2 linked regions of the Endozoicomonas sp. GU-1 genome follow. The protein of the gene in region 1 interacts with the protein of each later gene in a pairwise test. Links are inferred from orthologs where the notes say so. Each region holds a gene or a part of one and is shown on either strand. Other genes may lie near its edges. The genes, in order: O3276_RS07285 and O3276_RS04495.

Evidence for each region.
Region 2: the proteins of O3276_RS07285 (region 1) and O3276_RS04495 interact in binary tests that used the Escherichia coli proteins (3 or more experiments, as listed by UniProt). The link is inferred for Endozoicomonas sp. GU-1 from one-to-one orthologs.

What each region holds. Positions count from the first base shown.
Region 1 is NZ_CP114771.1:1,800,225-1,816,170, forward strand. The notes cover bases 13,101-15,930. They hold O3276_RS07285 (cell division protein FtsQ/DivIB), read right to left. Parts: upstream 14,941-15,930; coding sequence 14,260-14,940; downstream 13,101-14,259. Other genes in these bases: ftsA (cell division protein FtsA), read right to left, coding at 13,101-14,206; O3276_RS07290 (D-alanine--D-alanine ligase), read right to left, coding at 15,067-15,930. Also shown: O3276_RS07235 (hypothetical protein), read right to left, coding at 49-1,491; O3276_RS07240 (Nudix family hydrolase), read right to left, coding at 1,697-2,701; preprotein translocase subunit SecA, read right to left, coding at 4,226-6,967; cysK (cysteine synthase A), read left to right, coding at 7,278-8,234; homoserine O-acetyltransferase MetX, read left to right, coding at 8,242-9,324; O3276_RS07265 (M23 family metallopeptidase), read right to left, coding at 9,378-10,313; lpxC (UDP-3-O-acyl-N-acetylglucosamine deacetylase), read right to left, coding at 10,689-11,603; cell division protein FtsZ, read right to left, coding at 11,706-12,893; more of ftsA, read right to left, coding at 12,971-13,100; more of O3276_RS07290, read right to left, coding at 15,931-15,946. UniProt on the Escherichia coli protein: Essential cell division protein. May link together the upstream cell division proteins, which are predominantly cytoplasmic, with the downstream cell division proteins, which are predominantly periplasmic. May control correct divisome assembly.
Region 2 is NZ_CP114771.1:1,114,714-1,130,523, reverse strand. What follows is about bases 9,335-12,028. They hold O3276_RS04495 (septum formation initiator family protein), read left to right. Parts: upstream 9,335-10,390; coding sequence 10,391-10,666; downstream 10,667-12,028. Other genes in these bases: ispF (2-C-methyl-D-erythritol 2,4-cyclodiphosphate synthase), read left to right, coding at 11,467-11,946; O3276_RS04485 (IspD/TarI family cytidylyltransferase), read left to right, coding at 11,033-11,467; O3276_RS04490 (2-C-methyl-D-erythritol 4-phosphate cytidylyltransferase), read left to right, coding at 10,731-11,024; O3276_RS04500 (F-box protein), read right to left, coding at 9,335-10,098. Outside these bases: tnpC (IS66 family transposase), read right to left, coding at 561-1,634; IS66 family insertion sequence element accessory protein TnpA, read right to left, coding at 1,722-2,075; O3276_RS04540 (helix-loop-helix domain-containing protein), read left to right, coding at 2,242-2,520; O3276_RS04535 (DUF6506 family protein), read right to left, coding at 2,517-2,819; O3276_RS04530 (hypothetical protein), read left to right, coding at 2,950-3,534; O3276_RS04525 (hypothetical protein), read left to right, coding at 3,809-4,297; O3276_RS04520 (hypothetical protein), read right to left, coding at 4,402-5,892; O3276_RS04515 (DUF406 family protein), read left to right, coding at 6,148-6,432; eno (phosphopyruvate hydratase), read left to right, coding at 6,705-7,997; O3276_RS04505 (WD40 repeat domain-containing protein), read right to left, coding at 8,132-9,208; more of O3276_RS04500, read right to left, coding at 9,244-9,334; tRNA pseudouridine(13) synthase TruD, read left to right, coding at 12,069-13,133; 5'/3'-nucleotidase SurE, read left to right, coding at 13,213-13,962; O3276_RS04465 (protein-L-isoaspartate(D-aspartate) O-methyltransferase), read left to right, coding at 13,959-14,627; O3276_RS04460 (polyprenyl-phosphate transporter), read left to right, coding at 14,735-15,664. UniProt on the Escherichia coli protein: Essential cell division protein. May link together the upstream cell division proteins, which are predominantly cytoplasmic, with the downstream cell division proteins, which are predominantly periplasmic.

The sequences.
Region 1 (15,946 bases):
TGCTGCCATAGGCAAACAATGGCTTGAGATCAGGTGAGTCGCGAAGATTTATTCCCCCTCTCCACCATTATTAGCTTTCACAGATTCCGAATCTTGCTTATCAACAGAAACCTCTGCGCCAGGTTGGTTTCCAGTGCCATTCTGACCCGCCGGAGGCAAGAGACTCTCACCAGGTTGTTCCAATTGCAAAGACGGATCATAATTATCAAACGACAAAGGCTGTTCACCATCAACGCTACCATGAACGGATTCAGCTTCATCTGCATTATAATAGCCGAAACCTCTAGAACCCGGGCCATAACCTGGTACTTCAGCATGCGTCTTCAGAGCGTACATGCCATCACGAACACGTGCACCAAAGTCCATCAATTCATTATCAAATTGCTCCATGCGATTCAACAAAGTGTTCAACTGAATTAAATTGATACTGACAACTCTCTTATCAGCCCCTGGCGCTATAACGGTAAGGTTAAAGATTGGCTCCTTCCCATCCTCATTCATTTCAACCTTAACAACAGAGTATTCATCTAAATTGTCCAACTCGTCACAACTTACCAAATTTTCCTCAGCCAGCAAAACTTTCAAACCTTGCTTAACACTGAAATCTTTAAAAAGGTCATTCAGATATTTCTCTTGCCAGGTTTTTTGCCGTTCCTTCACCAACTCTTCTGCCATATAACGGGTTATTGTCTGTTCCCTTTCCAACTCTTTCTCCGTAGAAATAGACCTAGTTGCTTCTCTGAAAGCATTTTGTATATTATCAACTGCGACTTTCTTGAAAGTTTCAGCTTGATTCTTGTAATGAATAGCAACAGCCTTGTAGTTTTTCAGATCTGCCCCCAGTGCTGCCTGGTTCTGTTCCCGAACTTTCAGTTTCCATTCCTGAAATTTCAGTTTTATTGCCTGCTTTTCTAATTCCGCGTCCTTGGTTTTAAGTTCACCATGCTGCCTGCGGATACAACGAACTTTAGATTCGCGCTCTTTATTGAATTTATCCTGTGCCTTCTTTAAGAGCTCTTGCTTTTCTTCATGAGCAATACGAACCAGAGCGTCAGCTTGTCTTTCAGCACGAGTATTAAGATCCTCATTTTCAAGCTTTGCTTGCTTGGCATCCGCTTCTGCAGCAGAAACTCTCTTAAGCAGTGCTTCTTTATCCGTTTTCAGGGCTTCTTTTTCCGCTGTCAGGGCTGCAAATTCCTCCGTGGTCGGAATTTTCTTTTCAACTGCCTGTGTGGTTTCAACACGCCTGTCAGAAAGGTCTTTACCTCTAATACCGTGGATGGCATCACCAACCAGGGAAGGCAAGATTCCAAAAGGCACAAAGACTGCAGCAACTGCACGTCCGAGCCATTTACCGAATGTGCTTCCTTCGTCGAATTTTCTGGAAACACTATCGGCAACTTTGTGGCACCATCTCACGATGGTCCAATCTCTTTTGTGGGGTTCCACAACGATTACTTGAGGTGCAGGTGCACCGATTGAACTAGGCATAATAACTTCCTCTATTGGTTGTTTGTGATTTTTTTTAAGTGATACTGGTGTTTTAGAGAGGAAAATTATGAGTTGGTTCAATAGTCAGTTATAATTTTTAGGAATTAAAAAAATTCTAGTTATTTAAAAGTCATAATAAAAGCAAAACTGACCAATAATTGATAGGCCCTATAGCTCTGAGCAGGCGTTCCGAAGCCAGAGAAAATCAGCCCCAAAAAGCCTGAATGGCAGCAATTCCCCGGGCACCCAGCTGCCGGGCAAGATGCGCATCTTCTGGATTCATCCCCCCAAGCCAGAACACAGGTACTTTTGCTATGCCAGTCAGCATTTTAGCCCGCTCTAACCCCAGAGGGCTGGCCTCAGGATGGGAAGCGGTTGCCTTGACCGGTGACAGGGTAATAAAGTCCACCGCCATTGCCTCAGCCGCTTTGATCTGCGCCTTATCGTGACATGAGGCGACCAAAAGCTGGCCGCTATGGCGCTTTTCAGGTTTAACCGGCAAACCCAGCTGACGGGAGGTCAAATGCAGCCCATGGCACCATGACTCTGACAAAAGGGAGAAATCCCCTTTGATGATCAGCGTCCCACCAGCGGCCTGAGCGCAACTTGACAGTTCCCGTGCCAGCCGGAGATAGTCACCCGCCTCAAGCCAATGAGCCCGAAATTGAATCAGGCGAATACCGTTATCCAGCGCTGCCAAAACGCTGTTGAAGAGTGCTTCTTTTTCCGCAAAATGCCCGGTAATCATATAATGGTCAGGAAGTTGCAGCGCCCGGAGAATCACCTTATTGGCTTCAGGAAACTCATAGTCATTAAGACATTCCTTCTCAACCCACTGAATCAACTGACCTTCATTGCCTTTCGGCTCGCCCTGAATACCACTGACCACCCAGGTATCCAGCAATACGGACTTATCAGGGTAGTCATGGCGAATTTTGATGAGTGGTGAAAAAGTGGCAACGCCGATATCCAGCTCTTCGCGAAGTTCCCGACTCAGGGCGACCCTGATATCTTCCCCGGACTCGACTTTACCGCCGGGAAACTCCCATAATCCGCCCATGTGTTTATCTTCAGGACGCTTGGCCAGTAAAACCCGGCCATCGTCCCCAAGAATCACAGCAACTGCCACATGAACCACGTTTCTATTGTCAATAATCATTGAGGCAATGGATTCAGGTGCGATACTCGGCGTTGATCTTAACATACTCATGGGATAAATCGGTCGTCCAGATCTCTTCGGTGCAATGGCCTGCGCCCAGGGAAATCCTGATCAGAATGTCCTCCTGATCCATTACTTTCTGGCCGGCTTCTTCGGTATAACCCACTGCGGGCTGGCCACAGTCAACAATGGCAGTATCCCCCAGCCAGATGGATACACGGTCAATCTCAAGCGCAGGAATATCGGCCCGGCCAACCGCTGCCAGAATTCGCCCCCAGTTTGGGTCACTGGCAAACAGGGCGGTTTTAACCAGTGGCGAATGGGCGACGGTATAAGCCACTTCCAGGGCGTCCTGATGGGAGGCCGCCTCTGCCACTTTTACAGTGACAAATTTGGTGGCTCCCTCGCCATCCCTGACAATCGCCTGGGCAAGCTCAACGGCCACCTCGCGAAGGCTCGCCGCTAGCTTCCCGGCCAACCCGGAATCTCGGGAAGTGATTGGATCATTACCAGCCGCCCCTGTAGCAACCACCATAAAGCTGTCATTGGTCGATGTATCACCATCGATGGTGATCCGGTTAAAGGATTGGTTGGTAATGTCCAACAGCAGGTTTTGCAAAAACGTTTGTTCAACCGCCGCATCCGTTGCGATATAAGCCAGCATGGTGCCCATATTGGGCTTGATCATTCCGGCACCCTTACTGATTCCGGAGACTGTATAGGTGGTTCCCTCATGTTGAAATTGACGGCTGCTGCCTTTAGGTCGCGTATCGGTGGTCATGATACCTTCAGCGGCATGCAACCAGTTATCTTCTTGCAGATCAGACAGCGCCGCTGGTAGCGCTGCACAGAGCGTATTGACCGGAAGCTGCTCACCAATCACGCCGGTTGAAAACGGCAGGACCTGACACTCATTAACGCCGGACAACGTCGCCAGCTCGGATGATGTCTGCCTGGCTGCCACCATTCCCTGTTCACCGGTGCCTGCATTGGCATTGCCGGTGTTAATCAGAAAGTAACGGGGATCACTGGTTAAGCGCTCACGGCTTAAATGAACCGGGGCCGCACAGAAGCGGTTAAGGGTAAAAACCCCCGGCCACGGAGCTGCCCTTATCCCAGTTCATCACCACAAGATCCCGGCGGCCGGGTTTTCTGATCCCCGCCATTGCCGTTCCCAGGCGAAAGCCCCTGACCGGTTTCACTGCAGTCCATTCCCCAGAACCCGTTGCCATGATTGACTCCATTGGTGATATCGTTGCTTATTCTTGACTGATTTTGTGGTTACGCCTAGGAGCCTGTCCGAGAATAGCGCCCGTAGCGAGGATGGCAGAAAATTGAGGATAAAAATTTCGTTTTGTGAGGTGAATAGCGGGGCTATTTGCCGAACAAAACGGAATTTTTAGACCAATTTGCTGCCACCGCACGACTGCATGGATGCAGGAGCTAGAGCAACGCAGGAGCAGTTGCCGGTAGGGCAGTCTATTCTCGGACAGGCTCCTAGAGCAGATGCCGATGCACAAACAAAAACGGGTCAGCCTGTTAAAGCTGACCCGCAGTTTAAGTTACCGGCCCTGATCAGGCAATTTTACCGTGGCACTGTTTGAACTTTTTACCGGAACCACATGGACACGGATCGTTCCGCCCCACTTTACGCCCTTCCCGGACAAATGGCTGGTGAGCTTCCTCTTCAGGTGCTTCCTGCCCGGTTGCTTCTGCTTCTACACCCTGGGCCCTGGCATGCTCAAACTGCATTCTCCGGGCCATTTCCTCACGACGCTGACGTTCCATCTCAGCGGTTCGATCATCTTCCTGCACCTGCACATGGGAGATAATACGAATCGTGTCGTACTTGATATCCTCAAGCATCTGCTGGAATAACTCAAACGCCTCACGCTTGTATTCCTGCTTGGGGTTCTTCTGGGCATAACCACGCAGATGAATACCCTGTCTCAGGTGGTCCATGGTGGCCAGATGCTCTTTCCACTTGTCATCCAGAATCCGCAGCAGAATATGCTTTTCAAAGTTGCGCAGAACTTCAGCACCGGCCAGTTCTTCCTTCTTGCGGTAAGAATCGATTACCCCCTGAAGAATACGCTCACGAAGCGCCTCTTCATCCAGACGATCATCTTCATCCAGCCACTGCTGAACCGGCATACGCTCATTGAGCTCGCTGGCCAGTTTCTCTTCCAGACCTTTCACATCCCACTGCTCTTCCAGGCTCTGGGGTGGAATGTGCTGACTGATCAGGCCACTGACCACGTCTTCACGGAGTGCTTCAATACTGGAAGAAACATCCTCCGCACTGAGCAGTTCATCCCGTTGATGATAAATGACCTTACGCTGGTCATTGGCAACATCATCATATTCCAGCAGCTGCTTACGAATATCAAAGTTGCGACCTTCCACTTTACGCTGGGCTTTTTCGATGGCATTGGTCACCATGCGGTGTTCAATGGCTTCACCTTTTTCCATGCCCAGGGCTTTCATAAAGTTCTTGACCCGCTCAGAAGCGAAAATCCGCATCAGGCTGTCTTCCAGAGACAGATAAAAACGGGAAGAGCCCGGGTCGCCCTGACGACCGGAACGGCCTCTTAACTGGTTATCAATACGTCGTGACTCGTGACGCTCGGTACCGATAATATGCAGACCACCGGCTTCAAGCACCGCCATGTGGCGTTTCTGCCAATCCGCTTTGATCTGATCAATTTGCTCCTGGGCCGGGTTATCCAGCTCAGCAACTTCTGCCTTCCAGTTACCGCCCAGCATGATATCGGTACCACGGCCCGCCATATTGGTGGCGATGGTGACCGCACCGGGGCGACCAGCCTGGGCGATGATATCCGCTTCTTTCTCATGGAATTTGGCATTCAGTACCTGGTGAGCAATGCCCGCTTTATCAAGAGCTTTAGACAGATGCTCAGAAGAGTCGATAGACGCCGTACCCACCAGAACCGGACGCTCGGCTTTCACCGTTTCCTTGATATCTTCAATAATGGCGTCGTATTTTTCCGCGATCGTCAGATAGACGAGATCATTGCCATCCTGACGAACCATCTCCTTATGGGTAGGAATAACAATCACGTCCAGGCCATAAATCTGACGGAACTCGAACGCTTCGGTATCGGCAGTACCGGTCATGCCGGAGAGCTTGTCATAATTCCGGAAATAATTCTGGAACGTTGTGGAAGCCAGAGTCTGGCTCTCCGCCTGAATACGCAGCCCTTCTTTCGCTTCAATCGCCTGATGCAGACCTTCCGAGAGACGACGGCCCGGCATGGTCCGGCCGGTATGCTCATCCACCAGCAGAACTTCATTATTCTGCACAATGTATTCCACATTGCGGTTAAACAGCACATGGGCTTTCAGGGCTGAGTTCGCATGGTGCAGCAGGTTCAGGTTGTTGGAGGCGTAAAGACTTTCCCCTTCCGGCAACAAACCTTCCTGTTGCAGCAGCTCTTCAATAAACTGATGGCCCAGTTCATTCAACTCAACCTGGCGGGTCTTCTCATCGACTGAGTAATGACCGGTAAGTTCAACGGTATTGGGATCCTGGTCTTCAGGAATGGGCTCCTGCCGTTGCAGCCTGGGAACCAGCTGATTCATCTTTTTATAAAGTTCTGAGGAGTCTTCAGCCGGGCCGGAAATAATCAGCGGTGTTCTGGCCTCATCAATCAGAATCGAGTCAACCTCATCGACAATGGAGAAGAAGAGATCACGCTGGAAGCGATCTTCCTTCCGGAAGGCCATGTTGTCACGAAGGTAGTCAAAACCAAACTCGTTGTTGGTTCCGTAGGTGATATCCGCCTGATAAGCCTGACGCTTCTCTTCCGGATCCTGCTGCGGAACAACAATGCCCACGCTCATCCCCAGAAACTCATAGAGCGGGCGCATCCAGTTCGCATCACGACGAGCCAGATAATCATTCACGGTAACCACATGAACGCCCTGACCGGGAATCGCGTTCAAATAAGCAGGCAGGGTGGCTACCAGTGTCTTACCTTCACCGGTGCGCATCTCGGCAATGCGCCCTTCATGGAGGGTCATACCACCAATAAGCTGGACATCAAAATGACGCATGCCCATCACCCGCTTGCCCGCCTCACGAACCACAGCAAACGCCTCAGGCAACAGGTCATCAAGGGTTTCGCCTTTGTTGAAGCGCTCACGAAACTCTCCGGTTTTAGCCTTCAGCTCATCGTCGCTCAAAGCCGCCAGGCTTTCTTCCAGGGCATTGATTGATTTGACAATCTTGCCCATCCGTTTCAGCTGGCGGTCATTCCGGCTACCAATAACTTTCTTAATTAACGAAGCAAACATAAGTTGTTAACAGTCTCACACTCTGTTTCCGGAGCTGTCCTCCTACCGACAAATCCGGGCCGGAGCAGACAAGCGCACAATAGTCCAACATTCTATGACAATCACGGCAAAGTCTCACCTATATTAGCTGTATTTCTGTGCTGTCCATTAAGCTGAGTCGGTAAAAAATATTCAATGCTTTCAAGCTGGTTTAGATTTTTGCACTGGTATTGAACTGACGGCATACTGGTGCGCCTGAAAATCTGAACAGCCCTTTGGCAACAGAGCTCAGAAAAATATCAACCGGGGCGGCAGCAAGAGACATACCCTTATGATTTACAATTCAATTTTAGAAACGATCGGCCAGACTCCCATCGTTAAAATCAATCGCCTGGCACCGGCACACGTCAACTTCTACGTGAAGGCCGAGTACTTTAACCCTATGTCCTCTGTAAAGGACCGTTTGGCATTTGCCATCATCAACGACGCCCGGCAAAAAGGTGAACTTGAAGAAGGTCAAACCGTCGTAGAAGCGACCTCCGGTAATACAGGTATCGCCATGGCCATGGTGTGTGCGGCATTGAACCATCCTTTTGTGGCGGTTATGACCGAAACATTCTCTGTTGAGCGACGCAAAATCATGCGCGCCTTGGGAGCCAAAGTTGTACTGACGCCGGCTGCCGAGCGTGGTACCGGCATGGTGCGGGTTGCCAAAGAGTTGTCCGAGAAAAATGGCTGGTTCCTGGCTCGACAGTTTGAAAACGAAGCCAATCCTGAATATCACCGGAACACCACCGCCCCTGAAATTTTGCAGGATTTTGCCGGCCAGCGGCTGGATTATTTTGTCAGTGGCTACGGCACCGGCGGTACCATCACCGGTGTCGGTGAAGTACTTAAGGCTGCCCGTCCAGACATCAAAATCATCTGCACCGAACCTGCCAGTGCGGCATTGCTCAGTGGCAAAGAGTGGGCACCGCACAAGATTCAGGGTTGGACACCGGATTTTATCGCCCCGGTCCTTAACCGTGACGTCATTGATGAAGTATTGCCGGTTGATGACGTGGTTGCCCGTGATACCGCGCTTGAACTGGCTCGCAAAGAAGGCATCTTCTGTGGTATCTCTGCCGGTGCAACGGTTGCGACTGCACTTGAAGTGGCTGAAACTGCGCCTGAAGGCTCTACCATTCTGGCCATGTTGCCGGATACCGGCGAACGTTACATGTCTACCTTCCTGTTTGAGGATATAGCCGAAGGTTCAGACGACGAAGTGCTGGAAACCTTAAAGTAATACTGTCTTGAGTTATTCGATACAGAACCTCGAAGACGGCTCCAGACTGTTTACAAGTACGAAGCCGTTCACCCTTGCCAATGGCCGGGTATTGGAACACTGGCAGTTGTGTTACGAAACGTTCGGTCATTTGAATAAGCCAAGGGATAATGTTGTTCTGATTCATCATGCCTTGAGTGTCGGGCCCCATGTCGCTGCCACTGAAGCCAATCCGAAAAAGGGTTGGTGGCAGGCCTTGGTGGGGCCGGGCAAAGCGGTTGATACCGACAGGTATCATGTTATTTGCATCAATAATTTGGGCAGTTGTTTTGGTTCAACCAGTCCGCTGACCATTAATCAGGTGACCGGCAAGCCCTGGGCAGGGGACTTTCCGGAGGTGGTGATGGCAGACATGGTGCACAGTCAGAAGTTATTACTGGATCATCTCGGCATTGAGAGCCTGTATGCCATGATTGGTAACTCAATGGGCGCTATGGTTTCACTGACCTGGGCAATTGATTATCCAGATTCAGTGCAAAGGTTACTGTTGACCAGTTCGTCCTATAAGGCATATCCGGCCAATATTGCTAACCGTCGGATCCAGCAGGAATCGATTCGGCTGGATCCGGCTTTTCAAGATGGCAATTATGCACCGGATGCCCGGCTGAACGGATTTCGATTGGCACGAAAGCTTGGGCTTTATACTTATCGTAACGCCGCTGAATGGAACCGACGCTTCAATAGTTTCAACAACATCGGTATGCGTGATGAGGAAATCAACAGCTATATGGATTATAACGCCGATCTGTTTTGCCGCAGCTTTGATGCCAATTGCTATTTGGTACTGACCGCCGCAATGGACCAATATGATGTGACGCAGCCATACGGATCACTCGAAGCCACTTGCGGCAGAATCACCGCTAAAACCACAGTGATTTCGGTAGAGAGTGATATTCTGTTCACTCCGCAACAACAGCAAGAGCTGTACCAGGGGCTGCTGAAGGGACGGGTGGACTGTCACTATATCAATCACCCCTCTCAATATGGCCATGATGCCTTCCTGGTAGAAACCGAAGCCTTCGATCGCTACCTGCGGGCATTTCTCGACTGAAAGCTGACGTTAAAAAAAACCGCCCTGAGGAAGAAAAAAATCAGCCTTAAATTCTACTTACTTGCTCTGTAGATATATCTCGAAGGGTCCTGAGGCTTACCATTTTTCAAGACCTCAAAGTGAACGTGTGGTCCGGTTGACCGCCCGGAACTGCCCATTCTGGCAACGGCCTGCCCTCTGGTGACAATATCACCGACCTTGACCAGGTTTTCATCATTGTGGGCATAACGTGTCAGATAACCATTGCCATGATTGACCTCCACCAGAAGCCCAAAGCCTGAGCGGGTGCCTGACCAGACAACAACACCTGCCGCCACGGAAATAATGTCTGAGCCGCGCTTACCGGCAAAATCCACACCATTATGCCAGGCACCCTTACCGGTAAACGGGTCGGTACGGCGACCATAGCGGGAAGAGAGCCAGCCTTTTCTGACGGGCAACCCCGCCAGAAATGCATCGTCGTGCAGGGTTCTGTTGGCAATAAGATTATCCAGAAGGTCCAGTTGTTCTTCACGGTTATCGATCTGATCCGCCAATTGATCAATAGCCTCAATCAGACTCACCTTGCTGTAGGCTGCTTCTGCTTCAGTAAACTCCTGAGGTCCACCCAGTGCAGGCGCTTCATTGAAGTCAAACTCACCGTCATCCAGTTTTGCCTTGCTGGTAAGGCGTTCGCCAAGGGCATCAAGTCGGGTCATACGCCCCTGAAGTTCAGACAGCCTGAGCATCAGGGCATCCAGCTGGTTTTGTGCCTGCTGACGAACCAGGCCAAGATCCTGTTGCTGTGTATCCAGAACCTGTTTCCAGTTTTTAACGCCCTCACTGGTTAACATGTGCTCCTGGTTATTGGTCAACCAGGCATACATTGCGCCACCACCAACGGCCATGGAGAGCAAAAAAGCACAGCAAAACAGAACCCCTACCCGTTTTCCACTTCCGGAATAAGTTCGGGTTTGAGAATGATCCTGGTTAACAACAATAATTTTCATCAGCAACCCTTAATGCCCAACCCGCAGCATATCTCCACTATTGTATTTCAGGAGCATGCAAAATACAGAACCAGAGGACGGATTTCCTCACTTCCACAGCTACGCTCGTCTACATCCCACCCTGCACGGGAGCCACCTGATACTGATGTTATCGTTGTAAAACGGTATTTTTTAATGCGCTCAACGACAGTTCAAGGTCAAAAAAACAGTACTCTTGAACAACATGCCCTTATCAGAAACCAGTTCGGGATAAAGACTTTTTACTGACAGCCTCCTAGAAAAAAGGCCACTATCATTGTGGCCTGATTCAAGACTAAATTTGTCCAGCCTCGCAAAAAATCACGTAATGATCAGCATTAACTCAAAAAGCAGTCATCAGGCCGTTACAGCAACGGGCTTCTGATAGGAGATCGGAGAAACCTCAGCCTCTTCGAAAGTCACTATCTCCCATAATTTTTCATTGGCAAGCAACGTTCTAACCAGTTTATTGTTAAGTTCATGGCCAGATTTATGACCGATGAACTGGCCAATCAAACTATGCCCCAGCAAATAAAGGTCGCCGATCGCGTCCAGCATCTTGTGCTTGACAAACTCATCGTGATAGCGGAGGCCATCTTCATTGAGAATTCGGTACTCATCGACAACAACCACATTATCCACGCTGCCGCCAAGGGCCAGATTCTGGGAACGCAGGTACTCGACATCACGCATAAAGCCGAAAGTACGGGCCCTGCTCACTTCCTTCACAAAAGAGGTACTGGAGAAGTCAATCGACGCTGTCTGGGAGCGGCTTTTGAAAACAGGATGATCAAAGTCAATGGTGAAGCTTACTTTGAAACCGTCGTATGGTTTGAAGGTTGCCGTTTTATCCCCATCCGTCACCGTCACATCTTCTTTGATGCGAATGAACTTCTTGGGCGCATTCTGCTCCTGGATACCTGCGGACTGTAGCAGGAATACGAATGGACCAGCGCTGCCGTCCATTATGGGAACCTCGTGGGCACTGACCTCAACGTAGGCGTTATCAATACCCAGCCCAGCCAGGGCGGAGAGAAGGTGTTCAACAGTGTCAATTCGGGTGCCGTCTTTATGCAAAGACGTGCACAGTGTCGTCTGCCCGACATTCAGGGCATGTGCCGGAATTTCAATGACCGGGTCAAGGTCTGTACGACAGAAAATGATGCCGGTATCTACGGGAGCAGGCTTAAGAGTAAGGTAAACCTTTTCACCGGAGTGAAGGCCCACGCCCGTAGCACGAATAATATTTTTCAGTGTACGCTGTCTGATCATGATAACGCTGTTCCGCGACCTGAAAGGTCCCTGTTATTTGGATGCAACGTCACATTGTAACAAAAGTAACAATTGAGACAAGTTCGCATTTATACGCCCTGATTAATCCGCCTGACGCCTCAGAAATGCCGGTATATCGAGGTAATCGACACTATCTCCGGTCGCCACCGCTGCCCGTTTACCTTCTTCCCTCGGAGCCACTTCCCCTTCCTCCTTCTTTTTGTCACGCAACAGAGGAGAAATGTCCAGCCTGCCGTAGTCAGGTGTGCCATCTTTGTTTTTTGGCGGTGCTTTTTCAACCACCTTCAACTGCTCCCTGGCAACGCCGCCCGCACCGATACCGGTTGCCACGACAGTTACCCGCAGCTCGTCCGTTAATTCCGAGTCAATAACAGTACCGATAACAACGGTTGCATCGTTAGACGCAAACTGACTTACAACGTCGCCTACCTGGTTGTACTCACCAACGGTAAAGTCAAGGCCGGCAGTAATGTTAACCAGAACACCTTTGGCTCCCTGCAGATCAACATCTTCCAGCAGCGGACTGCGGATGGCTTTCTCAGCTGCTTCTGCTGCACGGCCGCTACCCGTGGCAACTCCGGTACCCATCATCGCCATACCCATTTCTGACATCACTGTGCGAACATCGGCAAAGTCAACGTTGATGAGACCATCACGGGTAATCAGTTCAGAAATACCCTGCACCGCACCCAGCAGAACATCATTGGCAGCACCAAAGGCATTGAGCAGACTGACATCACTGCCAAGCACTGGCAGTAACTTTTCATTGGGAATGGTAATCAGCGAATCCACATGTTCCTGAAGCTCTTTCAGACCTTCTTCGGCAACCGCCATTCTGCGCTTGCCTTCAAAACCGAATGGCTTCGTGACCACGGCCACGGTCAGTGCGCCAAGCTCCCGGGCTATCTCGGCAACCACCGGAGCTGCACCGGTCCCGGTACCACCGCCCATGCCAGCGGCAATAAAGACCATATCCGCACCTTTGAGGAGCTCGGCGATACGCTCCCGGTCTTCCATCGCCGCCTCGCGACCGACATTCGGGTTCGCGCCTGCACCAAGCCCTCGCGTGATCGAGGCTCCCAGCTGCAGGTGAGTATGGGCCTGCAAATGCTGCTTTTTCAGCGCCTGGGCGTCAGTGTTTGCACAGGCAAACTCAACACCTTCGAGCTGACTATTCAGCATGTGGCAGACTGCATTACCACCACCACCACCGACACCGATAACTTTTATGACCGCTTCCTGCGGTACGTTATCCACCAATTCAAACATGGTCATCTCCTTTTTATCACCCTTAATCTAACAAATACTTACCAATACCGTTACTGAAAACCTGCGCGGCTAAACACTTAAAAGTTTTGAAACCAGCGCTTCATCTTGTCCATCAGCCCAGCATCCTGAGGTTTGCTGGCGATCGACTTTTTCAAACCGTCTTTCTGCATTTTCTGGCCGTAGTGCAACAGCCCGACACCCGTTGAATAAATGGGATTACTGACCACATCACTCAGCCCTTTCACTAACTGCGGCACACCCAGCCTGACCGGCATGTGGAAAATCTCTTCTGCCAATTCAATAGCTCCCTCGATCTTGGAAGTACCACCGGTCAGAACGATGCCTGCGGGGATCAGGTCTTCGAAACCACTGCGCCTGATCTCTGCATTAATTAACGTAAACAGCTCGTCATAACGAGGTTCTACCACCTCTGCCAGCGCCTGCCGGGAAAGCTCCCTGGAAGGTCGCTCACCGACACTGGGAACTTTAATGGTTTCATCGGCTCCAGCCAGCTGCGCCAGGGCACAGGCATATTTAATCTTTATGTCCTCGGCATTTTGCGTCGGTGTCCGCAAGGCCATGGCAATGTCATTGGTCACCTGATCACCGGCAATGGGAATCACTGCCGTATGCCGAATCGCACCATCGGTAAAGATGGCAATATCTGTCGTGCCACCGCCGATATCCACCATACAGACGCCCAGCTCTTTCTCATCTTCTGAAAGCACCGAATAACTTGAAGCCAGCTGTTCAAGAATAATATCGTCCACTTCCAGACCACAGCGACGGATGCAGTTCTCAATATTCTGGGCCGCATTAACAGCACAGGTCACCAGGTGAACCTTGGCTTCCAGCCGGACACCGGACATCCCGTGAGGCTCCTTGATTCCCTCCTGGTTATCAATGGCATACTCCTGTGGAAGAATATGCAGAATACGCTGATCCGCCGGGATCGCCACCGCCTGGGCGGCATCAATCACCCGGTCAATATCGGCACCATTCACTTCACGCTCACGTATCGCAACGATACCATGGGAGTTAAGACTCTTGATGTGATTGCCGGCAATACCGGCATAGACCGAGTGTATCTGACACCCGGCCATCAGCTCAGCTTCTTCAACGGCTCTCTTAATGGCATGGACCGTAGAGTCAATATTAACCACAACGCCACGCTTAAGCCCGCGGGAAATATGCGAGCCGATGCCGATGACTTCAATGTCACCCTCAGCGTTGAGCTCTCCGACAATAGCCACGACTTTCGAGGTGCCTATATCCAACCCAACGATCAATCTTCCATTATCTGCCGCTGTCATGGCATCAATCTTCCCAAACTTCTCTAACGATCATAAATCTGAGCCTGGCTGACTTATTTTGACCCCGTGTTAACCAGCGTCTCACTCCAGGCAACCGAAGCACCGTTCAAATAGCGCAAATCTACCCGCTTTACCTGATCCCAGCGAGACTCCAGCCTGGCATGATAAAGACGGACAAAACGCTGCAGTCTTTCCATCCTTCGGTCACGACCAATATTGACCTCAACATGTCCTATGGTAAATCGCCATGAGCCACTATTGCTACGTTTCAGCATGGTCAGCCTGAGCCCCATAGGCCGGAGCAACTGACTGATGGCCAGATATTGCTGCATCACCTCCACCGCCAGCTCTTCCGGGCCACCCAGAACCGGCATGGCGGAAAAACCGGCAATATCCTCTGGTGCAAACACCTCACCTTCATTGCTGATCAGGGCGCTGCTGCCCCACCTCGCCACCGGCTGCTGTTCGGTCAGGCTCACCTGGACACTGTCAGGCCACTGTCGTCGAACCGAGGCGGTCTTAATCCAGGGCATTGCCATCAGAACCTGCTGCATCTCGCGCAAATCCAGGGCAAAAAAACGGTCCTGTAAGTGAGGCTGCAAAACACCCTCGACTTGCTCTCTGGATAAATACTCAAAGCCTGCATGCACTTCCACCCGTGCTATCGGCTGATTCAACCAGTTCACCAACCACGGCATTGAGCCCAGCAAGCCTGCCAGCAGAACAAGAGACACCAGAACCTGAAGCACTCTTTTCCACGGCAGTGTTTTTTCCCTCTGCCAACAACCTGTTGACCGTCCCTTCGGGATGCGCCCCGTACTTCCCCCGACCAACCGGCTGAAACAGACCAACCTGCTCGATCAGACATCCGCTGTTTTCAATATTTCAATCACCAGTTCATCGAAAGATAAACCGGCATCCGCTGCGGCCATCGGCAGCAGACTATGATCTGTCATCCCCGGAATAGTATTGACCTCAAGCAACCAGAATCGTCCCTGCTGATCCTGCATAAAGTCAACACGCCCCCAGCCTGAACACCCAAGGGCTTCAAATGCCGTCAGGGCGACCGCCTGCAGTTCCTGCTCCTTAACAGAAGTCAGGCCACAGGGAATGGAGTAGCGGGTATTATCCGACAGATACTTGGCCTGGTAATCATAAAATTCACCCTCTGCCTCAATCCTGATAACAGGCAGTGGCTGACCATTAAGAATACCCACCGTAAACTCAGGCCCATCGATAAACGACTCCACCAGAACCGCTCCTTTGTGCTCCGCTGCGCGCTCGCAGGCAGCCTCAAGGTCTTCCCTACGGTCAACCCGTGCCACACCAACACTGGAGCCCTCCATGCTGGGTTTGACAAAGGCGGGCAACAGCGACTCGGCATGGCCAAGATTGTCAACCCCCATAACCAGGGCAAACTCCGGTGTTGGCAGCCCAATGGATTGCCAGAGCAGCTTGCAGCGGTATTTATCCATCGCCAGGGCCGATGCCATAACACCACTGCCGGGATAGGGAATACCCATGGTTTCCAGCATTCCCTGTATCGTTCCATCTTCTCCCCCACCGCCATGCAAGGCAATGAAGGCGTAGTCAGGTGCATATTGCTGAAGCTGCTCAACAACATTCTCACAGGTATCAATCAGCTGGCATGTCACACCCTGGCGATGCAACGCGGCATAAATACGCTCACCACTGGTCAGGCTCACTGCCCTTTCTGCGGAGTTTCCACCGAAAAGTACA
Region 2 (15,810 bases), 690 kb from region 1 along the record:
TGTTGCCAGTTCAATACCAGTTTAAGAACCTGAACCACCTTGGCTTGGTTGCCGCTATGTGTCGGGAGCTAAAGATAGCCGAATACATCGATGCGCGTATAACTAATGACTCCGATGCGCGTAATGTCACTATAGGACAAGCGGTGGTCGCAATGATAATCAATGGGTTGGGGTTTACAGGGCAAACTCTGTATATGTTCCCTGAGTTTTTTGAGGACAAGCCGATTGATCGCCTCATCGGGGAAGGCATACAACCCGAACACTTGAACGACAAGGTACTTGGTCGGGCCCTTGATAGCCTGTACGACGCTGGCGTCAGTGACTTGTACCTGAACCTTGCCGTTAAGGTTGTCAATCATCTGAAGCTGCCCTGCAAGGCATTAAATCTGGATGGCACCAGCTTTCATGTGGATGGAATCTATAACAGTCATGAAAATCCTGATGACTTGAATTGTATCCATATCTGCCGCGGTTACAGCCGTGACCACCGACCTGACCTGAATCAGGTGGTCTGTAAGCGCCAATAAAACCACCGTCATAGCCAGCCCAAACTTTACGACTTATCCTTTAGATGCTTTCACTGCCCAGGGCAGGAGCTGCTCCAGTTTCTCAACCGTGTCGGCATAAGGCAGTTCTTTCAAAATGTGACTCAGGTATTCGAACGGTTCCAGCCCATTGGCCTTCGCGCTTTCGATCAGGCTGTAGTAGGTTGCACTCGCTTTGGCATCTTTCGGGGTATCAGCAAAGAGCCAGTTACGCCTACCCACAGTGAAGGGGCGGATAGCGTTCTCAGCTGCCGCGTTGCTAATGTTGAGGTGTCCGTCTTCACAGTAAACCACCAGTTTTGACCACTGGTTCAGGGCATAGCTCATGGCTCTATGGGTAAGACTATCCGGTATCAGCCGGGTGACGTTTTTCTGTAGCCACTGGTGCAGGTCATCAAGCAGTGGCTTACTGTCTTCCTGTCGGCGGACTTTTTTCTCTGCTGCGGTGAGTCCTTTGATCTCTTCTTCAATGGCATACAGCTTGCGGATTTTGCCCAGGGCTACATCTGCCTTGCTGACTTTATTGCCCTTTACCTTCTTACCTGGTTTGGTCTCACCTTTTTGGGCATCGGTGAATTTACGTCTCACATGGTCAAAACAGCCAAGCTGCGTTATGCCTTCCTGACGGCAGACTGCATCGTAGCTTTTGTAACCATCCGTTTGCAGGTAACCACTGAACCCTTCAAACAGGCGCAGGGGAACCTCCTTGCTTCGGGAAGGATCATATTCAAACAACACGGCGGTTTGTCCCGGTGGCCCACCCAGTGTGACCCACATGTATTTGTCCGATGTTATTGCCTTGCTGGGTTCTTTAAGTGCCTGTATCCGGGTTTCGTCAGCATTAATCACTCGTCCTGTCCGCTGATGGTCGTACATCAGGTTGATCAGTCCCTGTAGTTGCCGGGACAGACGCATCAACCAGTTAGCCATAGTCGTGCGGGTGACCGAACCACCGTAACGGGCGAGGATTTTTTCCTGCCGGTACAGAGGCAGGGCATCACAGAACTTGGCAACAATGATGTAGGCCAGCATGCAGGTTGTCACTGCTGACTTGGGAATAGGATGCCTGGGCAACTCAGCGGCTTTGATGATTCTTGAAAGATTTCCGGAAATCGACCGGGTCTCGATGCAGGTAGACTCTGGGAAGGGTCACTGGAGGACGCATAACCGGCAGACTCATTGGAGCAGCCCTATCAGTTGTTGTGCTAACTTCAGATTGGTCTGGTCAAAGCCTGTGACCGTTAACCCACTGGGCAGTGTGACGCTGAGCGATGAAAGAGCGGTGCCTGCGACTTCAGCCTGGGAGACAGGAATGACTTGTACAAAGGCAGAAGGCTTATCCTCTTTATGTGTTGTAGTGGCAACGGGCAAAGAAGCTTCATCAAACTTTTTTCTCCAGTACCAAAACTGGTTTGGTCTGAGGTTGTGTTGCTTACACCAGGAGCTCTGGCTTAATCCGGAATCACGCCAGGATTGAACGCGTTGTTGCCACTTCTCTCTGAGGGAGTGTGTAGAAATGTTTGCCTCCATGTAGACTGGAGGCTTATGATTTCGTAATGGAGATTAAAGTGGTAGAGCGTGGGTTTTGAATGCGCTTACGTTGTTTTTTAGGGTTGTCAGCGTTTTTTGTGCAACAGTTTTTACAGCTGATGGACTTTGACGTAAAGGTTCATCATCCAGGAATAGAGGGTGCAAGGTGGCACACCAGACAGGAGTCAGTGAGAAACGACTCGAGCATAATGTCCGAGAACGGAAACGTACGGCAATAATGAGGGTTGCAATGGGTGATTTAAAAGAACGGCTCTGTGGAACTTATTTCTCCGAAGGGATTCGTAAGAAGAAAATAAAGAATGTTGATGTGTTGCGTGGAGCCATTGGTTATATCAGAATGCTGAAAGATATTCTGGTAAAGGGTTCGACGGAGCAATCTCATTTCATTCCGCGTAGCGGAGATAAAGGCTTTTCAAATGGCTAAATGCCCATCAGTTCAATCAGGGACTTTCTACTTTCAGGTCCATAAAATACTGCCCCAACAGGTACCCTGTTTTCGGTTTCTTCCTTTACCAGTGCAATAATTTCAGCGCTGGCTAACCCACCACAAAGTTCAATCATCTGTACACCGTTTTTTTCAACCAGTTCTCTGGCGATATCTGCGGCGGTTTCCCTGTGGTTCATATCAACGGATACACAATAAAAGTGGGCTTTTTCAGTAACATTCTCCTGAATGGATGAGGACTGTAGGCCGGGCATGGCATAGATAAATGCAAACTTCATGTGGACTCCTTTTAATTGTGTCAGGTAATTGTGTCAGGTAATTGTGTCAGGTAATTGTGTCAGGTAATTGTGTCAGGCAGGCTGGATTTGTTGAAAAGTAAAAACTCAATTGTGGCAGAGGTTGAAGGAAGTGCAAGAAATAATCTCAATAAAAAAAATGAACGAAATACTTTCTGATAGTGTCCAAAAAAAGACAAACGAGGACATCAACATGACGCTATGCTTTTCAACTAATAATACTGCCCCTGTGCTGCAAGGTAATCATGATGCAACCACTCAATCACCTGATAATTCAACCCGGCGAAATGGCAAAGATCTTTTAAAATCCACGCTCACGCATGCAGCTTATGCAATAGCTTTTGGATCGTATACTACCCTGGTAAACCAATTCGTTGTTTCAGCACTGAATCAACCTCGCGATGATTTTTTGGCCTATCATTGTTTCAATAATTTGACCTCTGATGAGAGAAAAGAGTACGCACATCTAACTCCGTATGCTCCGGTTCATTTCGCGCAGGTGGCCGTTGCCTCAACAGCTTTTTTCTTGCCACCGGTGGCTTTTGCACTTTGTATGAGGGATGCAAATCTATTTATGACCGGGCATGCACCTGTTTTTCCGGGCATGATGTCGCAACAAATCAACCCGCAGGAGACTATCCAGAAGTCTATGATGAAGTCTCAGTCTCTTCCCCTGTCTGAATTCCTGACCAGATAGCAGCCATAATGCTATACAGGTGTTATGGTTTTCGGATGACTCTGGTCATCTCTTATCCGGGATGACCGTTCGCCATTCCAGCGCTTTCCCATTCCATTTGCCCGTGGCAGGAAAAAAGCCCGCAGCTAACCTGAAAAGCCAAACCGGGAAAATTTCCACCGACATCAAAATATGAATCATTGATAGTAAAAATAATTAGAAAAAAGTTGATTAGAATTGAACGAAATACCTTCTGATATTGTCTGAGAAATGACAACCAGTATGGATATTAAGAATGACTTTAACAATTTGTACTTCCGGTATTAACGCTGGATCATCGATGCCTGGCAATCCCGAACTCCAGGCTGTGACTAATCCGCCTGATAATTCAACCCAGCAAAAAAGCAATGATTTTTTTTCATCAGCGATCTTTCACGCCTTATATTCAACTGCTGTTGGGGTGTGTACTACCTTTGTAAAAAATCGGGTCGTTTCACCACTGAATGATCCTGGTAAAGTCTTTTTGAGGGAGCATTGTTTTAATAATATGTCCCGTGATGAATCTGATGAGTACGGAAAACTAACTCCGTTTACCCCGCTCTATTTGACAGAGATAGCAGTAACGTCGACAGCCTTTTTTGTTGCCAGCGGTGGCTTGTGCAAGGTGTATAAAGGATGTAAATCAATCTATGACCGGCTATGCCATACTCCGGCATATGAACGGCTATGTAATATTCCGGCACATGATGCCATCGCAATGCGACCTGAACCTGAAGAAGTCTAGGATTTTTCATTTGTGAGGTGAAGCGGTTCTATTTACGGAGCTGCTTCCCAAATCACCATGGCGCAGTCTTTTTTGGTTTAATCGCTATTTATCAACAGATTTGATCAATTTTTGGGGGAATCGCTGGGCAGTAAGTAATGTGGAAATTCAGTTGGGGTATCCTTAGGGGCTCCGAAATCAATCCCTTCCTTTTTATGCTTAAGCCTCCTTTGATTTAGCATATTGACTGTTTCTGCTTGTCTTTGGGACAAGGTAACCTTCTCTGGCTTGTCAAAGTGTATTTTCAGATTTTTAGCATCACGCTGACTGGCCGCCATCGCGATTTTTTGTTGCTTGACGTGTTCTAGTGCTGAATCTATATCCGGGTGTTCCAACCGTGGCCCTCTGAGGCTAACTAATTTCTCCTCCTGCTGGTACATTCTCCTCTTGACCGCTTCAATGACGTCAGTTCCTTCTTTATTAGTGACGGAGCTGATACCCTGATTGCAACAAAAATATTTTTCCTGTTCTATGGTTTTCGGATGCATATACGTTGGTATCGTGATTCTTAATGATTTCATTCTCAATTTATTTTCTTTGATTTTATTTTCTTCAATTTTATTTTCTTTAGATTTGTTTTCTTCAGCTTTATTTTCTTCAATTTTATTGTCTTCACCGTCTTTATCGTCTTTTATTTTGTTCGTTCCCATGACCTTTGGGCTAAGACACTTTTTTAATTCCTCCTTGAAAAATTTATAGTGAGGAGCATACTTATTTTTTGTCTCTGTGAGATACGAATTCAGCTGATATTGGGTGACCGGAAGCTTGATGTTGGTTTCTACATTGATATAAAAAAGAGTCAATAACTGTTCCAGACCATTGATCGTTACCTGGGCGATAATAGCACCGGTTCCTGCCTGATAAAACACTTTGTCAACGGTGACTTTACCCGAAATGCCAAGCTGATTGGCAAGCTCACTGTCCTTAATGATGTCAACAGTATGAATATCCAGTTGATCTGAATCGTTAGCAATGCGAATCATACTGTCAGTTTCAAAGCAGTGCAGACTCATGGGAGCGATTATGCTGTCAGGGCCATTAACAGGCGTCGTTTCTTCGCAAAATTGATCATCTGCATCGCTATCATCCGTAATAGCTACACATAATGAATCCTTGACATTTAGTGATGCGGACGCCTGATCAGTGGATTTGCCCGGGGAGGCATTCTCATTAAACCAGAATGAAAAGTATCGCCGCGGATCATCTTCATCATCATCGGGAATACGCCAATCTAGTTGGTCAGAATCTTCTGTTGATGGGGGATTCGCTGTCGTGGTTTTATCGGGATGAGTATCCTTTTCAGAAGGGAGAGATACCAGAAGATAATCGCCAACTTTACGAACTGATATATTGTATGAAGAAATTTTTTTTGATTGAAGGCTGCTTTCTTGAGAAGACCAAGCTTGAGAAGACCAAGCTTGAGAAGGCAAAGTTAAGTATGGAAATAAAGCCTTGGCGACAGTAACCGGGCTTTTCAGAAGACTGGCAAGAATACAGTTATCTTGAAGATAGCCAGTGTATTTTGAACCCACTAAATTTGATGCTGTATTAGACATTGGTTGCTCTATAATAACTTTCGTTTATAAATAATAATTTTTAATTTGATTCGGTTATTCCTGTTTTTCGTCCAGCCCTTTTCACAGGATCTGGTTCTTACCATTATTTGACCAGTAATTTGGAATATGGTTCCATTTTATTTCCGATTTTTCTTATTCACTCATTTTTCAAGGCCATTGTGCTATCTTATTGTTGATTTTTTCAGAAAATGATTCCTTGCATATCATCATCTGGCATTCAACAGGAGGCCTGATATGGACAATACCACCGCTGAACTGGAAGTTGATGCCGATCACTGTTTGGAGATTGGCCAGGTGATTGCACCCGGGGATACTCACCTCGAAATGACCATAAAGGGGGATACTGAGCAACAGGCAAACGATCAGATGGCAACGATGGAAGCCCTGGCTAACCGTATTTCTGACCACTGTCAGGTAAAGAAAACGGTGACTCTCCATCAGGGCAGTGCCACCATTGATGCCATGTTTGATTTTGACTGCACAGCAGAAAAACTGATTTTTGAATTGTATCTCAGGTAGTAATTTTACTTATCATTGTTATAGCTGTTTGATGATTATTTGATCATTGATGCCTGGTTTAAACGATGGTTAACAGGCGATTAACAGTCGTTAACAGTAACGATCAGAAATCCACGAAGCTCAATGTTGGCGCGGTGTCCAGCGAAATTGTAAGGCTTTGACACAGGATTTTCCGGTGGTATAGTTGCCGCTCCCGTAACAATGCCACCGCTCTTTTACGGTATTGCTTACCTCTCACTTGAAATTTCCGAATTCTTCACCCGGAGTATCTCATGACCGCTATCAAGGAAATCAAGGCTCGCGAAGTCCTCGATTCTCGTGGTAATCCCACTGTTGAAGCTGACGTCATTCTTGAGTCTGGTGCCTTTGGTACTGCCTGTGCTCCCAGCGGCGCTTCCACGGGTTCCCGCGAAGCTCTGGAGCTGCGTGATGGTGACAAGTCCCGCTACCTGGGCAAGGGCGTTCTGCAAGCCGTTGCCAATGTTAACGGTCCTATCCGTGAAGCACTGCTTGGTTTTGATGCCAATGACCAGCGTGGCCTGGATCAGAAGATGATTGATCTGGACGGCACTGACAACAAAGCCAAGCTGGGCGCTAACGCCATTCTGGCGGTGTCTCTGGCCGCTGCCAAAGCCGCTGCCGTTGATAAAGGCATGCCTCTGTACGCGCACATTGCTGAGCTGAACGGTACTGCTGGCCAGTTCACCATGCCAGTGCCAATGATGAACATCCTGAACGGCGGTGAGCACGCTGACAACAACGTTGATATTCAGGAATTCATGATCCAGCCGGTTGGTGCCAAAAACTTTGCTGAAGCGCTGCGCATGGGTGCTGAAGTATTCCACGCTCTGAAGAAAGTTCTCTCCGACAAGGGCCTGAACACTGCCGTGGGTGACGAAGGTGGTTTTGCACCAAACCTGGCTTCCAATGCAGACGCTCTGGCGGTCATCAAAGAAGCCGTTGCTGCGGCCGGTTACACTCTGGGCACCGACATCACTCTGGCTATGGACTGTGCAGCTTCCGAGTTCTACGAAGATGGCAAGTACAACCTGAAAGGCGAAGGCAAAGTCTTCACTTCCAATGAGTTCTCTGACTACCTGAAAGGTCTGACCGAAGAATACCCGATTATCTCCATTGAAGATGGTCTGGATGAATCTGACTGGGACGGCTTCAAGTACCAGACTGAACTGCTGGGCGACAAGATCCAGATCGTTGGTGACGACCTGTTTGTAACCAATACCAGGATCCTGAAAGAAGGTATCGATAAGGGCATTGCCAACTCTATCCTGATCAAGTTCAACCAGATCGGCTCTCTGAGCGAAACTCTGGATGCGATCAAGATGGCCAAGGACGCTGGCTACACTGCCGTTATCTCTCACCGTTCCGGTGAAACTGAAGACGCTACCATCGCTGACCTGGCGGTAGGTACCTGTGCTGGCCAGATCAAGACCGGTTCCCTGTGCCGTTCTGACCGTGTAGCCAAGTACAACCAGCTGATCCGTATCGAAGAGCAGCTGGAAGGCAAAGCGCCTTACCGTGGTATTGCTGAATTCAAGCGTGCCTGATTAGCAGTCGCTGCTGATGGCGAGGGGAGGCTCTAAGTCTCCCTTTTTTTTGCCTGGCGAAGCGGGCAAACCCGACAGGCTGAAAGAAGGCTGAGCCACCCCGACCTGGGGAAAATCAATCCGTCGATCGCCCTTTACCTGTGAACTTTTGGAGCAGACTTTCGGGTCTTTTTTCTAGGGGGAGGCGACAGTTCATTTAATGAGCACTGGGGATGTGGTGTTAAATCCTCCTTACAAAGGTGCCAGACCTGCACCAGTTGACCGTCGTTACTGATAGTCATTAAATGCCCCCCGTTAGTACTGAATGTTACCAGGTCAAGCTTGTAATGTTGGTGCAGCGTCGATTTGTGTAACCAGTGGCCATCTGCCGTAAGGCCATAGATGATGATGGCGTCATCATTTCTGGCTTCGATGACAATATGGGAGCCATCGTGGTTAAATTTGGCTGAGTAAACCCCGCCTGCTGTCGTAAAATTGAGGCTGGTTATCCAGTTGCCACCGGCCGTACAAGTGTGGATTCTGGCGTTGCATACAGGCAGGGATATGGGTGAGTAATTGCGGGAAAATGTCAGGATATGGCGGCCGTCAGCGCTGAACGTGGCTGAGGTAATATACATATCATCATGGACGATAATCTGTTGTTTTGACCAGCGCCTGGCGTTTGCGTCATACCGGTAGATTTTTGCTGTATGATCGCTACTGGCCGTGACTAAATAGTGGCTATCGGGGCTAAATCTAGTAGAAGAAATCCGTCGTTTATGTTTGATCGTGGTTTTATGTTGCCAGTTGTCGTGGGTATCAAAGCTCAGGATTCTGGCAGTATAATCGAAGCTCTCCGTTACTGCATGACGACTGTCAGGACTGAATGAAGTGTCGGTAATTTCCAGGGAGTGGTTAATACAGGTTTTTTTTACCCAACTGTTATTGGTGTTGCTGAAAATTGTTGCGGTGCGATCAGGTTGGTTATTCTTGTCGCTAATGGTGATGATATGTTTGCCATCAGGGCTGAATTCAGCGGCAGTGACCTTACCATTATGGTTCAGGGTGGTCAGCTCCAGCCAGTTGCCGTTGCTGTCACGGGCATGGATTTTCGCCGTGTGATCGACACTGGTGGTGACGACCAAGCGGCTGTCAGGACTGAATGTTGTTGAAAGAATCCTCCCTTTGTGCCCCATTGTTGTTGTTACTGCCCAGCGGCCAGCCTGGTTCATTGTGCATATTATGGCCCTGCGACCACTCCTGGCCATCACTGCATGGCGGCTGTCGGGGCTGAAAGTCGCCGAGCTGATAAATCGATCAGAAATGATGATGAGTTTTCTGTCCAGCTGCCGTCGGCATTACAGCTGGTGATTTTTGCGGTTGAAGCCGTGTAGCTCAATATATGCCGGTTATCACTGCTGAAGGTGATCCGCCGTACTCTGTCTTCATGGGCAATGGCTATCTCTGCGGGCCTTGCGGTGATTTCCGTTCTGCCATAATCCGAACCACAGCGCGCGTAACTGTTGGTCGCCAGAAAGCGTCCATCGCTGCTGAGTTTGGCTGATGCCGCCGTAAAGGGGATGCAGTCAATGGATATTGCCAATTCCGGTCGGAAAGTACGACAGTTAACCATCAACTGGTGCACTGTGTAAAACAGGATTTGCGGGAAATATTTCCCTTTTTGAGGTTCCCGTGGCGGTATGTCGTTGTCTGTCACTTCCCCGGCTGAATGGCCGCAAATAGTGCTGATCAGCGTTTCATTGCCGGTGAATTGCCTCAGCCAGGCTTCCAGTTCATGGTTGCTGATATTTTTGGCAATCTGGATGAATTGCTGCTGCTGTCGTGGCTCGAGCTGTTTAAACCAGATCCTGGCGGGCAGATGATCTGCACGGACGATAGCCAGCAAAGACGAACAGGTCTGTGCCATGGCCTTGATATCACGGTCCCCTAAAAAAACCAGTATGTGTCTTATGGGTTGCTCTGGAAGATCCAGCAATAGCAACGGCCTTGGGTTGATAACGACAGTGATTCGGTGACTGGTTCTGTGTTCTACGGGCGGGAAGGTGGTATTAGCCGGAGGGGTATGGCTGGTGGTTCTGCCAATGGGATTACCAGTCGGCATATTCCGAACTCCCGGGTCTTTGGCCTACGGGTGATGGGTAGCCAGTACCCGATTGAACTCAACAGCAACCCGGGTGTAGAACGCTGTCTTCCGTTCATAAATACCCGGGATAGTAAGAGCGATCATTTGAGTTGCTTATTTTGATGTCTGGCTTTTTCTAATGACCTTCATTAATGTGAAACAGTTCAAAGATCCGGTTGTATGTTAAACCACGGGTACTCCTGTTAAACTTCAGCGTTAAGTCTCTATTACTGCCCCTGCTGCTGGATAGTGACGGTTTAAAGCGGAACTGATGATGAAAAAACTGGCAATAACCCTGTTGACACTGCTGCTGGTTTACCTGCAAACCAGGCTCTGGATTGGTGAAGGCAGTGTGGCTGAAATGTTGACACAACAAGATAACCTTGAGCGTTTCAGGCTGGAAAATGAACGTTTGTACCAGCGTAATCGTCTGCTGGCCAAAGAGGTTGTGGAGCTGCAGCAGGGGATGGAAACGGTTGAAGAGAGAGCGCGCCAGGAGCTGGGTATGATCCGCAGTGATGAAACGTTCTTTTTGACTTACGATTAAATCCTGTATTGGTCAGGAGCCGTTTCTGAGCGGGCTTCTGGATGTTCAAGTTAAGGGTGTCAGAGTGAGTAGCGTAGAAACCATGAATGCGGTTCGTTACTGGGCGGTTGTTCCGGCAGCGGGCGTTGGCCGCCGAATGAATATCGATATTCCCAAACAGTACCTTGAAATCAAGGGCAAGCCCCTGATGGTGCATACTCTGGAGCGGTTGCTGGATTTTCCCAGGCTGGAAAAGATCGTGGTGGTGCTTGATCATAATGATGAGTATCACCAATCCATTGAATTACTTCGCAACCCGGGAATTCTCCTGGCCCAGGGGGGGGGGATGAGCGTTACCACTCGGTACTTAATGGTTTGAAAGTGCTATTGGATATTGGTTCCCCTGATGACTGGGTACTGGTTCATGATGTGGCCCGCCCCTGCATTCGCCGTTCGGATATGGAGTGGCTGGTGAACCAGCTCCATGACCACCCTGTAGGCGGTCTGCTGGGTTGCCCGGTTACCGATACCATCAAGCGGGCCGGGGACAATGATGGTGTGTCTGAAACGGTAGACCGTCAGGGGCTCTGGCATGCCATGACACCGCAGATGTTCCGTCTGGGCATGCTGCATGACGCCATGGCAAAAGCGATAGCGGATAAGATGCCGGTAACGGATGAGGCCAGTGCCATTGAGTACGCTGGCAAACAGCCCGTGATGGTGGAAGGACATGCCGATAATATTAAGGTGACCCGGGGAACTGATCTGGCTCTGGCCACTCTATATATAGAACAGCAGTCGAAACTTATTGAGGTCACTTGATGCGTATTGGTCATGGTTTTGATGTTCACCGCTTTGATGAAGGTGATTATATTGTTCTGGGTGGGGTAAAAATTCCTCACACCCATGGGCTGGTGGCGCACTCTGATGGCGATGTGCTGCTTCATGCCCTGTGCGACGCACTCCTGGGAGCGGCAGGTCTGGGTGATATTGGCAGGCATTTTCCGGACACTGATGAACGCTATGCTGGCATTGATAGCCGCAAGTTACTGCGTCATGTTATTGCTCTGCTTGAGCAGCACAACCTGGTTCCCGTCAATATGGACAGTACCATCATTGCCCAGTCGCCTAAAATGGCACCGCACATTGATCAGATGCGGCAGAATATCAGCGAAGACATGGGGATTGACCCATCGCTGGTGAATGTCAAAGCGACCACCACTGAAAAGCTGGGCTATACCGGTAGAAAAGAGGGTATTGCAGTTCACGCCGTTGTTCTGTTGACAGATTTGGGATCGTGATCCAAAGGGTGGAGCCTCCCAGGAGGCCCACCACCCATGGTTATTTTTCAGTATTTCCTTTCAAAAACTGCGTCAAACGCGGTATTGTTTATTGTTAATTTTTGCCTTGTTGAGTGCGCATCATGGATGCAGATGTACCGATGCCTGCCGATTACTCCGTTGATTGGTATTATGCCTTTGGTGGTCCTTTAGGCAGCTGTCTTTTCAAATCCTGTCATGAAGATTTTCTGGTTGATGAGCTACTGCCCTTTGAGCCCGAAGGTGAAGGTGAACACCTTTTTCTGCTGATTGAAAAAAAAGGGGAGAATACCGACTGGGTCGCAGGGCTTCTGGCGAGACATGCAGGAGTCAGAAGACAGTCGGTAAGTTATGCCGGGAGAAAGGATCGCCATGGAATTACACGTCAATGGTTTTGTGTTTCCCTGCCTGGTATGGCTGATCCCGACTGGAGTGGACTGGAGAGTGACACCATACGGATCCTTCGACAGGCCCGCCACCGGAAAAAACTGAAAACCGGAGCCCTGAAGGCAAATGATTTCTGCATCACATTGCACAATGTAGATGCTGATCCTGCGCTGGTTAATGCCCGGTTAGAGCAGATATCCCGTGCAGGGGTGCCCAATTACTTCGGTGAACAGCGCTTTGGTCATGAGGGGCGTAATATTGACAAGGCCGTCGATATGCTGGCTGGAAAATTCAGGGTTCAGCGTAATAAACGATCGGTCTATCTGTCTGCAGCCCGATCCTGGCTGTTTAACCGGGTTCTGTCGCAAAAGGTTACTGCCGGGGTCTGGAACCAGTATCTTGGTGGCGATGCATTAGGATTTCCAGATAGCAATAGCCTGATTTTTGTGGCGCCGGACGAAGCCATGATGACTCGCCTGGGGAATGGTGAACTGAGTCCGACTTCGCCGCTGTGGGGCAGGGGAGCATCGAAAGTGACTGACCAGGTGCTGACTTTTGAACAGTCGGTCACTGCCGGATATCCTCAGTTGTGTGATGGACTTGAGAGGGCCGGTTTGCTGCAGGAGCGCAGAGTTAACCGCCTGATACCTCAGCAGTTCACCTGGGTGTGGGAAAACAGTCCGGAAGGACGTTCACTGGTATTGCGCTTCCGACTGCCAAAGGGCTGTTTTGCGACGTCTGTACTCAGGGAGTTGTTTGATTGTTATCAACAAGAGCCATGAAACTGGGGCGTGAAATGAGTCATGCAGTTCACGACAGTGGGCTTAAGAAAAATTTGGATTAATTCAGGATTGAGGGACTATGACCATATTGCTATCCAATGATGATGGCGTAACCGCCAGGGGATTGGCCCTTTCGTTTGCCACCATGAAATCGCACGGTCCGTGCTGGGTAGTGGCTCCGGATAATGACTGTTCTGGCAAGGGCCATTCCCTCACCCTGGACCGGCCACTGCGCATGAAAGAACACGACAATGGGTTCTTCAGTGTGAACGGAACACCGGCAGATTGTGTCAATCTCGCTGCCAGTGGGCTGTTTGGCCGCCTTCCGGAACGCGTAGTTTCCGGTATTAACAGTTGCGCCAACCTGGGCGATGATGTGCTCTACTCGGGGACTGTGGCTGCGGCCATGGAAGGACGCTTGCTGGCAAAAACCGCAATCGCTATTTCATCCTGCGGTCAAGAGGATCGCCACCTGGAAGTGAGTGCCAGAGTGTTGCACGATTTGATGTTGCGCCTTGATGATCAGGTTCTGCCAGAAGGCACGATACTCAATGTCAATGTCCCGGCCTGTGACTATGAAAAGATCCGTGGGATGAAAATTACCCGGCTCGGCCATCGTCACCCGTCAAAGCCTCCGGTAAAAATAACCGATCCCCGTGGCAATACGGTGTGGTGGATCGGTGGTGTTGGTAAGCCCCTGGTTGCTGAGGAAGGGACTGATTTTCATGCAGTGGCTTCTGGCTATGTATCCATTACCCCATTGCAATACGATAAGACCGGCCATGCAACGTTATCACTGATGGAGGATTGGCTTGGAGCCTGTGTATGAGGGATCTTGAAATTGATGGTATCGGTATGACATCCCGCCGGACCAGAGAGCGGCTGATCCAGCGTCTGATGGATCAGGGTATTCAGTCCGGCAAGGTTCTGGATGCCATTCGCACCATTCCCCGTCATCTTTTTCTTGATGAGGCGCTGGCACATCGTGCTTATGAAGACACAGCTCTGCCGATTGGTCATAATCAGACGCTGTCCCAGCCGTACATTGTTGCAAAAATGACGGAAGTGCTGTTGGCCCGGGGTGAACTGAATAAGGTGCTGGAAATTGGCACCGGATCCGGTTATCAGACGGCTGTGCTTGCTTCGCTGGTGGCCAGGGTCTGCTCCGTGGAGCGCATCAGGCCATTGCAGGAGAAGGCACAGCAGAGACTTTCCAGGCTTTCTCTGAAAAATGTTCGTCTTCGTCATACCGATGGTGGTATGGGGTGGCCGGAAGAAAGTCCATTTGATGGGATTATTGTCACGGCGGCACCGGGAGAAATTCCTGCAGCGTTGTTGAGCCAGCTGTCTCCGGAAGGTGGCAGGCTGGTCATTCCGGTGGGAGGAAACAACCTTCAGGATCTTGTGTTAGTGACCAGAAACGGTGATGAGTATCAGCGCAAGGTGTTGGAAGCTGTCCGGTTTGTACCGTTGCTGGCGGGTGTTATACGCTGATACGTCATAAAAAAGACGTTACTTTCTTGAACGTACCCACACAAAAAAGCAGTCAGTCAGGGATGACTGATGGCATTTTACTTAACTTCTGTTCCAAAGGTCAGAACATGTCGAATCATTCTTCTTACTTTGCCCTCATCGCCAGGGGAATGGCTATGGGGGCCGCTGATGTTGTGCCGGGCGTATCCGGTGGAACCATCGCATTTATTACTGGTATTTATGACCGGCTGCTGAATGCCTTGAAAAGTGTTAACCCATCGTTAATGAAGGTCCTTGGTGAGGAAGGGTTTGCCGGTGTGTGGCAGAGAATAGACGGCACATTTCTGGTGTGTGTGTTTGGTGGTGTGCTGACCAGTATTCTGTCCTTTGCCCATGTGATTACCTGGTTCCTGGCGACGTATCCGGAGATGCTCTGGGCCTTCTTTTTTGGTCTGATTCTGGTGTCCGGATTGCATATGATTCGTCAGGTTGATCAGTGGAATGTGGCGACTGTCATCACCCTGATCGCTGGTATTGTGATTGCTTATGCTGTGGGTGTATTAACCCCGACCAGTCTTGAACCAGAGCCGCTGACGCTGTTTTTTGCCGGTAGCATTGCTATCTGCGCGATGATTCTGCCCGGTATTTCCGGTAGCTTTATGCTGCTGATGATGGGGCTGTATGGTCCGGTCATTGATGCCGTGAAGAGTTTGAATTTCAGTGTACTGACCGTTTTTGGCCTGGGTTGTATCGGCGGTTTGCTCAGCTTTTCCCATGTGTTGTCATGGCTGCTAAAAAAGCACCGCGATCTGGCGATTTCACTACTGACCGGCCTGATGCTTGGAGCTCTGGGCAAAGTCTGGCCATGGAAGGAGACACTGGCAACACGGGTTAACAGTTCCGGGGAGCTGGTCCCGCTGATTCAGGCGAACGTGTCGCCGATGAATTATCAGGGAATTACCGGGCAGCCTGCTTATCTGGTTGAATCTATTGGGCTGATGATTTTTGCCATTGCTTTGGTGGCGATGATTGAGTGGGTGGGTAGTAAAAATCACTAAGCAATCGTGCCAATATAGGTGAAAATACTGATATTGGTATAATATTTTAAACCATAAGTTACTGTTTATATTCTTTTATTGAATAAATGATTTTTGTGGGCATGCAGGGTAATGGAGTTGATAAAGTGTTGGATTTCATGAAAATC